DNA from 2 places in the Arthrobacter sp. GW822-FHT05G07 genome. Region 1 is predicted to be linked to the other one. Evidence: riboswitches for the same ligand, from Rfam matches in the RefSeq annotation. Region 1 holds a riboswitch; the other holds the start of a gene.
What was found. A riboswitch is a leader RNA that binds a small molecule or an ion and turns the genes downstream of it on or off. The one in region 1 is predicted to bind glycine.
Positions count from the first base shown of each region.

Region 2: another riboswitch for glycine. It lies ahead of cycA (D-serine/D-alanine/glycine transporter); the one in region 1 lies ahead of gcvP (aminomethyl-transferring glycine dehydrogenase).

Region 1 is NZ_JBXALT010000001.1:564,044-568,962, reverse strand. Features, by position in the region: gene AC1RJY_RS02505 (MFS transporter) at 1-628, opposite strand, end outside; gene AC1RJY_RS02500 (TetR/AcrR family transcriptional regulator) at 701-1,240, shown strand; glycine riboswitch at 1,334-1,431, shown strand; gene gcvP (aminomethyl-transferring glycine dehydrogenase) at 1,610-4,456, shown strand; gene gcvT (glycine cleavage system aminomethyltransferase GcvT) at 4,471-4,919, shown strand, end outside.
Region 2 is NZ_JBXALT010000007.1:273,405-278,323, forward strand. Features, by position in the region: gene AC1RJY_RS14100 (FAD/NAD(P)-binding protein) at 1-1,210, shown strand, start outside; glycine riboswitch at 1,285-1,383, shown strand; gene cycA (D-serine/D-alanine/glycine transporter) at 1,535-3,001, shown strand; gene AC1RJY_RS14110 (ExeM/NucH family extracellular endonuclease) at 3,123-4,919, opposite strand, start outside.

The DNA of each region.
Region 1 (4,919 bases):
TGGAGTCCCTGGACTCCGGAATCAGGACCCGGCCGAAAGCCAGGAGCGGGAGGAGCAGGAAAGCTGCCACAAGGAAGACGGCACCCCACCAGAAGTGTTCAACCAGCCAACCGCCGAAGATCGGACCGAGGGCGGCACCGCCGGAGAAGCCGGCAGCCCAGACAGCGATCGCGAGCCGGCGACGGTTCGGGTCGGTAAAGATGTTCCGGATCAGGGAGAGCGTGGAGGGCATCAGCATGGCGCCGAAGACGCCAAGGCCGGCGCGTCCGGCAATTAGCCATTCCGCGGTCGGGGCGAATGCCGTAGCGGCCGACACTGCAGCGAAGCCTGTGCTGCCGATCAGCAGCAACCGGCGTCGTCCGATCCTGTCGCCCAGGTTACCCATGGAAACCAGCAGCGCAGCCAGTACCAGGGGATAGGCGTCCACGATCCAGAGAAGTTGGACGCCGCCAACCTCCAGGGATCGGGCAATCTCGGGCAGGGCAAAGGTGAGCGCGGTGTTGTCGACGGCCACCAGCAGCACCGGGAACATCAGGAGCGCCAGAGCCGTCCAATCGCGCCACGGTGCTGCCTGGCCCTTAACGGGACGAGCGGAACGGGGTGCTTGGGTTGAGGACGGCGAGTACATGTCACTTACTGTACCGTCCAGACGGTACAGTTTCAAATGGAACCCCCCAAGCCTTTAGGGAATGATGTACCTATGCCACGAAAACCAGTTGCCCGGGATGCCGTCCTGGATGCCTACGAAGCCCTCCTTATTGAGGTAGGGGAGCGGGCTGCCACTCTCGATGCGGTTGCCAAGCGCGCAGGGGTGTCCAAAGGTGGGCTGCTGTACCACTTTCCCAATAAGGAAGCGCTGACCACGGCCCTTTTGGAGCGCCTGGACCTGCTCGCCGATGAAGATACCGAACTGATGAAGGCAGCACCGGATGGTTCGGCTGCCTACTTCATCAGGTCCTCGCTCTGGGCAGATACGCCCATGGATCGGGCCTTCGTCGCCGCTACCAGGCTGGCTGAGGTGGCTCACGAGGAAACCCGCCGCAGGTTTGCTGCTATCCAGCAACGGTGGCTGGACGTGCTGGCGGAGGATGTTGGACCCGAGGTTGCCAAAGCTGTGAGTTACATGGGCGACGGCCTCTATTTCAATGCGATTTTTGAAGGCGGGCAGGAGGGCGGAAACGCCGGGCGGGAGGCCGACGTCGAAATCCTGCTGGGAGTCCTCGAGCGGCTACGGAAGTAGCGATTCATCCATTTGCTGCAGCGCCCCGGACGTAGGACAATTAACCCTTGTGGCGTGCCCAACGCGGTGCCCACACACAACTGAACATGCCTTTGATCTGCGGCGGGAGAGTCCTGCAAGCAAGTGATGCAGGCGCCGTAGGAGCAAACCCTCCCCAGGAATCTCTCAGGCCCACGCACCGCCGCGGCGAGGCAACTCTGGAAAGCAGCAGGCACGGAACCCACCTCAGGGTGAAAGTGCTGTGCTCACCGACGGTGCAAGCGATGGTTGTTCACGCAACGCGCGGAAACTCTCAGGTCCAATACAGAGCGGGGAGGAACCCAGCCGCTGTGGCGTACCCAAACGCTGCCCAAGTAATGGAGTTCCTTCGTGACGGTTAGTTCTGCCTCCACCACCTTCGTCGATCGGCATATCGGCGCCCGCCGCCAGGCCGACATTGAGACCATGCTCAAGTCCGTCGGCTACGACACCGTCGATTCGCTGGTCGACACCGCCGTCCCGAACGACATCCGCCAGGATGTCGCCCTCACCCTTCAGAACGCACTGAGTGAAGTTGAAGTTCTGGCTGAGCTGCGCAAGCTCGCTTCCAAGAACAAGACCGCCGTTCAGATGATCGGCCAGGGCTACTACGACACCGTGACGCCGCCGGTGATCCGCCGCAACATCCTCGAGTCCCCAGCCTGGTACACCGCCTACACCCCCTACCAGCCGGAAATCTCGCAGGGCCGCCTCGAAGCGCTGCTCAATTTCCAGACCATGGTCCAGGACCTGGTGGGCCTGCCGATCGCCAACGCCTCGCTCCTGGACGAAGCAACGGCTGTGGCCGAGGCCGTCCTCATGATGCGCCGCGCCAACAAGAACAAGGCCGTTCAGGATGGCAAGACCGTCCTCGACGCAGACTGCCTCCCGCAGACCATCGCCATCGTCAAGGGCCGCGCCGAAGCGCTCGGCTTCGAGGTTGAGGTCGCTGACCTTTCCCTTGGCCTCCCGGAAGGTGCCATCAACGGCGTCGTCCTCCAGCAGCCCGGCGTGTCCGGCCGCGTGTTCGACCACTCCGCCGTGATCGCTGACGCCAAGGAACGCGGCGCGCTGGTGACCGTCGCTGCCGACCTCCTCTCACTGACCCTCATCACCCCTCCAGGTGAGCAGGGCGCCGACATCGCCGTTGGTTCCGCACAGCGCCTGGGTGTTCCGCTCTTCTTCGGCGGCCCGCACGCCGCGTACATGGCCGTCCAAAAGGGCCTGGAGCGTTCCATGCCCGGCCGTCTGGTGGGCGTTTCCAAGGACGACGCCGGTGTCCCCGCCTACCGCTTGGCGCTGCAGACCCGCGAGCAGCACATCCGCCGCGAGAAGGCCACGTCCAACATCTGTACCGCGCAAGCGCTGCTCGCCATCGTGGCCTCAATGTATGCCGTCTACCACGGCCCCGAGGGCTTGAAGGCGATCGCCGAAACCGCTCACGGTCACGCCCGTACCCTTGCAGCGTCCCTGAAGGCTGCCGGCGTCGAGGTCCTTCACGGTTCCTTCTTCGACACCATCACCGTCCGCGTCCCCGGTAAGGCTGCCGAGATCATCGCCGCAGCGGAGGCCAAGGGCATCAACCTGCGCGGCATCGACGCTGACACTCTGGGAATTTCCGTCGATGAGACCACTACATCTGAAATTGTCGGCGGTCTCCTTGATGTCTTCGGCGCTTCGGTCACTGAAGCCGCTGAAGGCTTTGCGCTTGAAGGTTCCGTTGAGCGTACGAGCGACTTCATGCAGCACCCCGTGTTCAACACGCACCGCTCCGAAACCCAGCTCCTGCGCTACATCCGCAAGCTCTCGGACCGCGACCTCGCGCTGGATCGCACCATGATCCCGCTGGGATCGTGCACCATGAAGCTGAACGCCACAGCCGAGATGGAAGCCATCTCCTGGCCGGAGTTCGCCTCCATCCACCCGTTCGCTCCGGATTCCCAGACTGAGGGCTGGCGTGAACTCATCACCGACCTCGAAGCACAGCTGACCGAAATCACCGGCTACGACCAAGTCTCCATCCAGCCGAACGCCGGTTCCCAAGGTGAGCTCGCCGGACTGCTGGCCATCCGCGGCTATCACCTGTCCCGTGGCGACGAACAGCGCAACGTCTGCCTCATCCCCGCCTCAGCCCACGGCACCAACGCAGCGTCGGCAGTCCTGGCCGGCATGAAGGTGGTTGTGGTTGCCACGGCACCCGATGGCACCATCGATCACGTTGACCTCAAGAACAAGATCGAAGCTAACCGGGACGCCCTCTCGGCCATCATGATCACCTACCCGTCCACGCACGGTGTGTACGACGCCGACGTCCGGGAAGTCTGCGACGCCATCCACGAGGCCGGCGGCCAGGTGTACATCGACGGCGCCAACCTCAACGCACTGGTTGGCTTGGCCCAGCCGGGCAAGTTCGGCGGCGACGTGTCCCACCTGAACCTGCACAAGACCTTCTGCATCCCCCACGGCGGCGGCGGACCCGGCGTTGGCCCCGTAGCTGCAAAGGCACACCTCGCACCGTTCATGCCCGGCGATGCAGCCTCCTGGACCGAAGGCAACGACGTCCCGATTTCGGCTTCCCGTTTCGGTTCCGCCGGTGTCCTTCCAATCTCCTGGGCTTACGTGAAGCTCATGGGCGGCCAGGGACTCACCGAGGCAACCAAGTCCGCGCTGCTTGCCGCGAACTACATCGCATCCCGCCTCAACGACCACTTCCCGGTCCTGTACACCGGCGAAGGCGGACTCGTGGCCCACGAGTGCATCCTGGACCTGCGTGAACTGACGGCAAAGACCGGGGTCACCGCTGAGGACGTTGCCAAGCGCCTCATCGACTTCGGCTTCCACGCGCCTACCCTGGCCTTCCCGGTGGCGGGCACGCTCATGGTGGAGCCCACCGAATCGGAAGACCTCGTGGAGATCGACCGCTTCATCGAAGCCATGATCACCATCCGCAAGGAAATCGACCAGGTTGCTGCCGGTGACTTCTCCGTGCAGGATTCCCCGCTTCGCCGCGCGCCGCACACAGCCGCCGCCGTCGTAAGTTCTGACTGGGACCGTGCGTACCCGCGCGAGCAGGCCGCCTTCCCGGTCCACCACCTCAAGCAGGACAAGTACTTCCCGCCCGTTGGCCGCATTGACGGCGCAGCCGGAGACCGCAACCTGGTCTGCTCCTGCCCGCCGATCGAAGACTTCGAGAACTAGGACGGTCCCACAAAATGACTGAGAACTACACAGCTCTCTACGAAGAGCACAAGAAGCTCGGCGCGTCCTTCACCGACTTCGGCGGCTGGCAGATGCCGCTCAAGTACTCGTCCGAGTTGGCCGAGCACCACGCAGTCCGCAAGTCCGCCGGCCTGTTCGACCTCTCCCACATGGGTGAAGTCTGGGTCACCGGTCCCGAGGCAGCCGCGTTCCTCGACTACGCCTTGGTGGGCAAGATCTCCGCCATGGCCGACGGTAAAGCAAAGTACTCGCTGATCTGCCAGGAAGACGGCGGCATCATCGATGACCTCATCACCTACCGCCGCGGCTCCGAGAAGTTCCTGGTGGTCCCGAACGCGGGCAACGCGAAGGTTGTGGCCACGGCGTTACTGGAGCGGGCGGCCGGGTTCGACGTCGAGGTCCAGGACGCATCCGCTGAAACCTCGCTGATCGCGGTGCAGGG
Region 2 (4,919 bases), on a different contig from region 1:
GTTGACGGAGGCCCGCGGCGGCAAGTTCGTTGAGGCTGGTTCGCCCGGCGCGGGCATCCTCGAGTACCGGGCATCGGGCAGGGAGCCCCGGATCATTGCTGCGTCCCGCAGGGGCACCCCGTATCGTGCCAAGGCGGGGCTGGCGGGCTACTACCCCAGCAGCATCACCATGCGCTACCTGACGGAAGATGCCGTGGACCGGTTCCGTGCAGCGGGTATCCAGCCGGGCTTCGATCATGACCTTTGGCCTCTGCTTCACCGTGATGCACTCTGGGCCTACTATTCAACGCTTGCACGGTCCCAGCCCGCCGCGATCAAGGACCCCGCACAGTTCCTGGCTGACCTGGAGGACGCGCTCCAACCACATGCGCACACCACGGCGAACTGGGAAATAAAGGTGGGAGACGTGGTGGAAAAGCACGTCGTTGCCTCCCGTCGGCTGAACCTGAGAGGGCTCGCAGCGCCGCTCGCAGGCCGTACCTTTGCTTCCCGGAGCGAGTTGGATGACGCAATCACGGCCTACCTTGATGATGATGCCCGACGATCTGCACTCGGCGAGGCGGACCCCGTCAAGATGGCCATCGGCGCCCTCCACACCGGCCGGGCCATCCTCAAATCCGTCGTGGCGGATGGCGGAATCACCGATGAGTCCTGGCTGGCGGGTTTGCGCGGCTGGTTCGAGTCGTTCGTGGAAGGCCTCGCCAGCGGAGCGCCAGCCCTGCGATCGGAGCAGTTGGCCGCTTTGGCGCGTGCCGGCGTCGTAAGTTTCGTGGGACCGGATCCGAAGTTCAGTGTGGACCGGGGTGCCAAGCTGTTCCGGGCGGTTTCGCCGTGGGTTCACGACGGTCCGGTTGAAGCGCGGACGCTTATCGAGGCGATGTCGCCGGCAAACAGGGTGGGCATCAACCTCTCGCCGCTGCTGGAACAGCTCATGTCCGACGGGCTGGTCCGCACCAAGATCATGATGAGTGTTGAGGGCACGCCCATGCAGACCACCGGCCTGGACGTGGAACCCCATCCTTACAGGCCTCTGGCTGCCAACGGATCCATCACCAGGAACTTGTATGTCCTTGGCCTGCAATTGTCCGCTTCGCAGTGGGGGACAGCCATCGCTGCCGAGGCCAGGCCGCGCACCGGACCCGCCTACGCGAGCGGCCAGCGGACGCTCCGCGATGCTGATGAGATTGCGCGTAGCATTCTGTGCCGCTAGGGACGTGGGGTTGCACCTCTACCCGACCTTGGCTACTGTGTGAGCTGCATCACCCACTTGGGTGTGCGCGCTTTTGATCTGCGGCGGGAGAGTCCTGCCGGTACATCCCGTCAGGCGCCGTAGGAGCAAACCCTCCCCAGGAATCTCTCAGGCCCATGTACCGCCGCGGCGAGGCAACTCTGGAAAGCAGTCCGGTCACCGGGCTCACCGAAGGTGCAAGCCTTCCTGCCCTGCAGGAAGGCGGAAACTCTCAGGTCCACGTACAGAGCGGGGAGGAACCCGAATCAATGTGGCACCCCGTGCCGCCTGAACGATGGAGTTCCTTTGACGATTCAGCGCCCGCCTTCCACCGGCACAGATTTACCCCACCTCGAGCGACAACTCAGCAACCGCCACATCCAGCTCATCGCCATCGGCGGAGCCATTGGCACCGGCCTCTTCATGGGATCCGGCAAGACCATTTCCGCTGCCGGCCCATCCGTCATCTTCGTGTACATGATCATCGGCTTCATGCTGTTCTTCGTTATGCGCGCCATGGGCGAACTGCTGCTCAGCAACCTCAATTACAAATCCTTCAGCGACTTCGCCGCCGACCTCCTGGGACCGTGGGCCGGCTTCTTCACCGGCTGGACTTACTGGTTCTGCTGGGTGATCACCGGGATCGCGGACGTGATCGCAATCGCGGGGTATTCCCAGGAACTTTGGCCCTCCCTGCCCCTCTGGGTGCCGGGCCTGATCACCATCGGCATCCTCCTGCTCCTGAACCTCGCCACCGTGAAAGCCTTCGGTGAGACGGAGTTCTGGTTCGCCCTCATCAAGATCGTGGCCATTGCGGCGCTCATCATCGTTGGCCTATTCATGATTTTCAGCGGCTTCCAGTCCGACGCCGGACCGGCCAGCTTCACCAACCTGTGGAGCCACGGCGGCTTCTTCCCGAATGAATTCATGGGCTTCGTGGCCGGCTTCCAGATCGCCGTCTTCGCGTTCGTGGGCATCGAACTCGTGGGCACAACAGCTGCCGAGGCCAAGGACCCCGAGAAGAACCTCCCCAAAGCCATCAACTCCATCCCCATCCGCGTGCTGCTCTTTTATGTGGGCGCGCTGATCATCCTCATGTCCGTCACCCCGTGGACCCAGTTTGCTGCCGGACATAGCCCCTTCATCGCCATGTTCTCGCTCGCTGGTCTCGGCGCAGCGGCCACCATCGTCAACCTGGTGGTGCTGACCTCGGCCATGTCGTCGGCAAACTCTGGCATCTACTCCACGTCCCGCATGGTGTTCGGACTCGCGCAGGAAGGCGACGCACCCAAGGTTTTCGGCGCGCTGTCCGGACGCAAAGTGCCCCGCAACGCCCTGTTCCTGTCCTGCATCCTGCTGCTGTCCGGCGTCGTCCTCATGTATGCCGGCTCGGACATCGGCAAGGCGTTCGACATGGTCACTACGGTGTCCGCTGTGTGTTTCGTCTTCGTCTGGTCCATCATCCTGGCGAGCTACCTTGCCTTCCGGAAGCGCCGCCCGCACTTGCACGAGTCCTCGGCGTTCAAGATGCCCGGTGGAGTGGTGATGGTGTGGGTGGTGTTCGCGTTCTTCGCCTTCGTCCTCTGGGCTCTGACCACGCAACCGGACACGCTCGCGGCCCTGTTGGCCACGCCCGTGTGGTTCATCATTCTGGGTGTCGCCTGGTTGATTCTCCGGTGCCGTCCCGCGCACTTGGCCCGTTACGAGGAGTTCAAGGCTGAGCTCCAGCGGGATGCAGAAAGGGACCGGGAACCGGAACCCGTGAACAAGTAACCGCGCAGGCCCAAAAGGCCGCAAACCAAAGGCAGGACCCCTCACGAAGAAGATCGTGAGGGGTCCTGCCTTGTACCGGCCTCGCGGGTACTGGCCTCTCGGCCCTGTGGCTCAGGGGCGGCTAGCCCCTCAGGCACCTCTGGTACTCCAACCAGGCAAAGCCGTACCGGATCCATCCCACGATGTCGTACCACTTGGACGGCTTGACGGGTGCGGTGCACTGCGGCGGGTTGGTGCCGCTTTCCGCCACGTTCACCAGCGTTTTCACCACGGTTCCGCTCTCGACGGCGGTCAGCACCAACGTGCCGGTGCCTGCAGCTGCCGCGGCGGGAACCTTGAGGTCCACCGTGGCGGTGCCCGCGGTCACCGGGACCGAACCGAGTGCCGATTCCGAGCCCTTGCCATCGACGAACACTGCATTCAGCGTTGCGTTGGCCGGGCTGCCGATGGAGGTGAGGTTCAGCTTGGAGATGGCCAGCGTAATGGACTCTCCGGCCTTGACCTCAGCCGCCGTGGAGTTGGCCACGGCAACGGAACGGCGTGCGAAGTCGGGCGAAACAGGGTTGTGCTCGCGCAGGTACTTGATCCACGCATCGCGGTCCACCAAGCCCGTGTCTTTGGTGTTGGTCCCTTCCTTGAAGACCCGGAAGTTGTCACCGCCGGTAGCCAGGAAGCTGAACGTCCCGATCCTGTACTGCTTGGCAGGATCGAGCACAGCACCGTTCACCCAGATGCCGGTGATGCGGTCACCTGCGGCGCGGGCGGCGTCGTAGGTGTAGTTGACGTTCTTGGACACGCCCAGCTGCTGGTAGGGGCGGCTGGGAATGGTGCCGTCGGCGTTGGTCTGCCACTGCTGCTCCAGGAGCGTCTTGAACTGAGCGCCGGTCAGCGACGTGGTCCAGAGATTGTTCACGAACGGCAGGACCGCGTTGGCCTCGGCGTAGGTGATGGTCCCGTCCGGTGCGTAGTACAGCTCATTACGCAGGCCTCCGGGGTTCACGACGCCGATCTCCGCCGCACCCAGTTCGGGAGCCTTGAGTGTATCCACCAGGGAGTCCGCCACCAGGTTGCCGAGCGTGGATTCGTTCGCGCGATCGTCCCGCTTGGGGGCGCCGCCGGCGGGATCCGGGGTGAAGGCCGTGGTGATATCAGCTGTCACCGCGCCTACCGGCTGGTTGCCGATCTCGGCAGCCTGGGCGAGGGCCTTGTCCACGATGGTTTTCACTGCCGCCACACGCGGGTAGGTGGCAACGAGGCTTTCAGCGGTCTCGGTAGTCCGGTCCACGATGGCGGCCTTGTAAGAGGTCACGGACTTGCTTGCGGTGTCCACTGTGAGGGTCACGCTGCCTACGTTCTCGCCGTAGTTGCCAGTCTGCACAATGGGGCGGGTCTTGCCGGTGGGCTGGCCGTTGGCGTCCAGGATCGGAGCGTCCCAGGCGTATTCCTTGTGCGTGTGTCCTGTGAAGATCGCGGCGACGTCGGGAGTGGTTTCGTTGACCAGCTTGGCGAACGGCCCGCCGGCTGCAACTTCCTGCTCCAACGTGGCGCCCTCGGGTGTTCCGGAAGCAGCGCCGTCGTGGTTTTCCACGATGATGAGGTCTGCCAGGTTGTCGGCCTTGATCTTCGCGGCAACCCGGTTGATGGCTTCCACAGGATCGCCGAACTCCAGATCCGCGATTCCGGCCGGGGTCACCAGGGACGGAACTTCCTGCGTGACAGTACCGATCACTGCTACCCGCATGCCGTTCATGTCCATCACCTTGTACTCCGGCAGGACCGGGGTGCTGGTGCCCTTCTGGTAGACGTTCGCGCCCAGGTAGGCGAACTTCGCGTTGGTACCTCCAGCTGTGACGCGGTCGCGCAGGTCCGCCCAACCGCCGTCGAACTCGTGGTTGCCTACAGCGGAAGCCTGCAATTC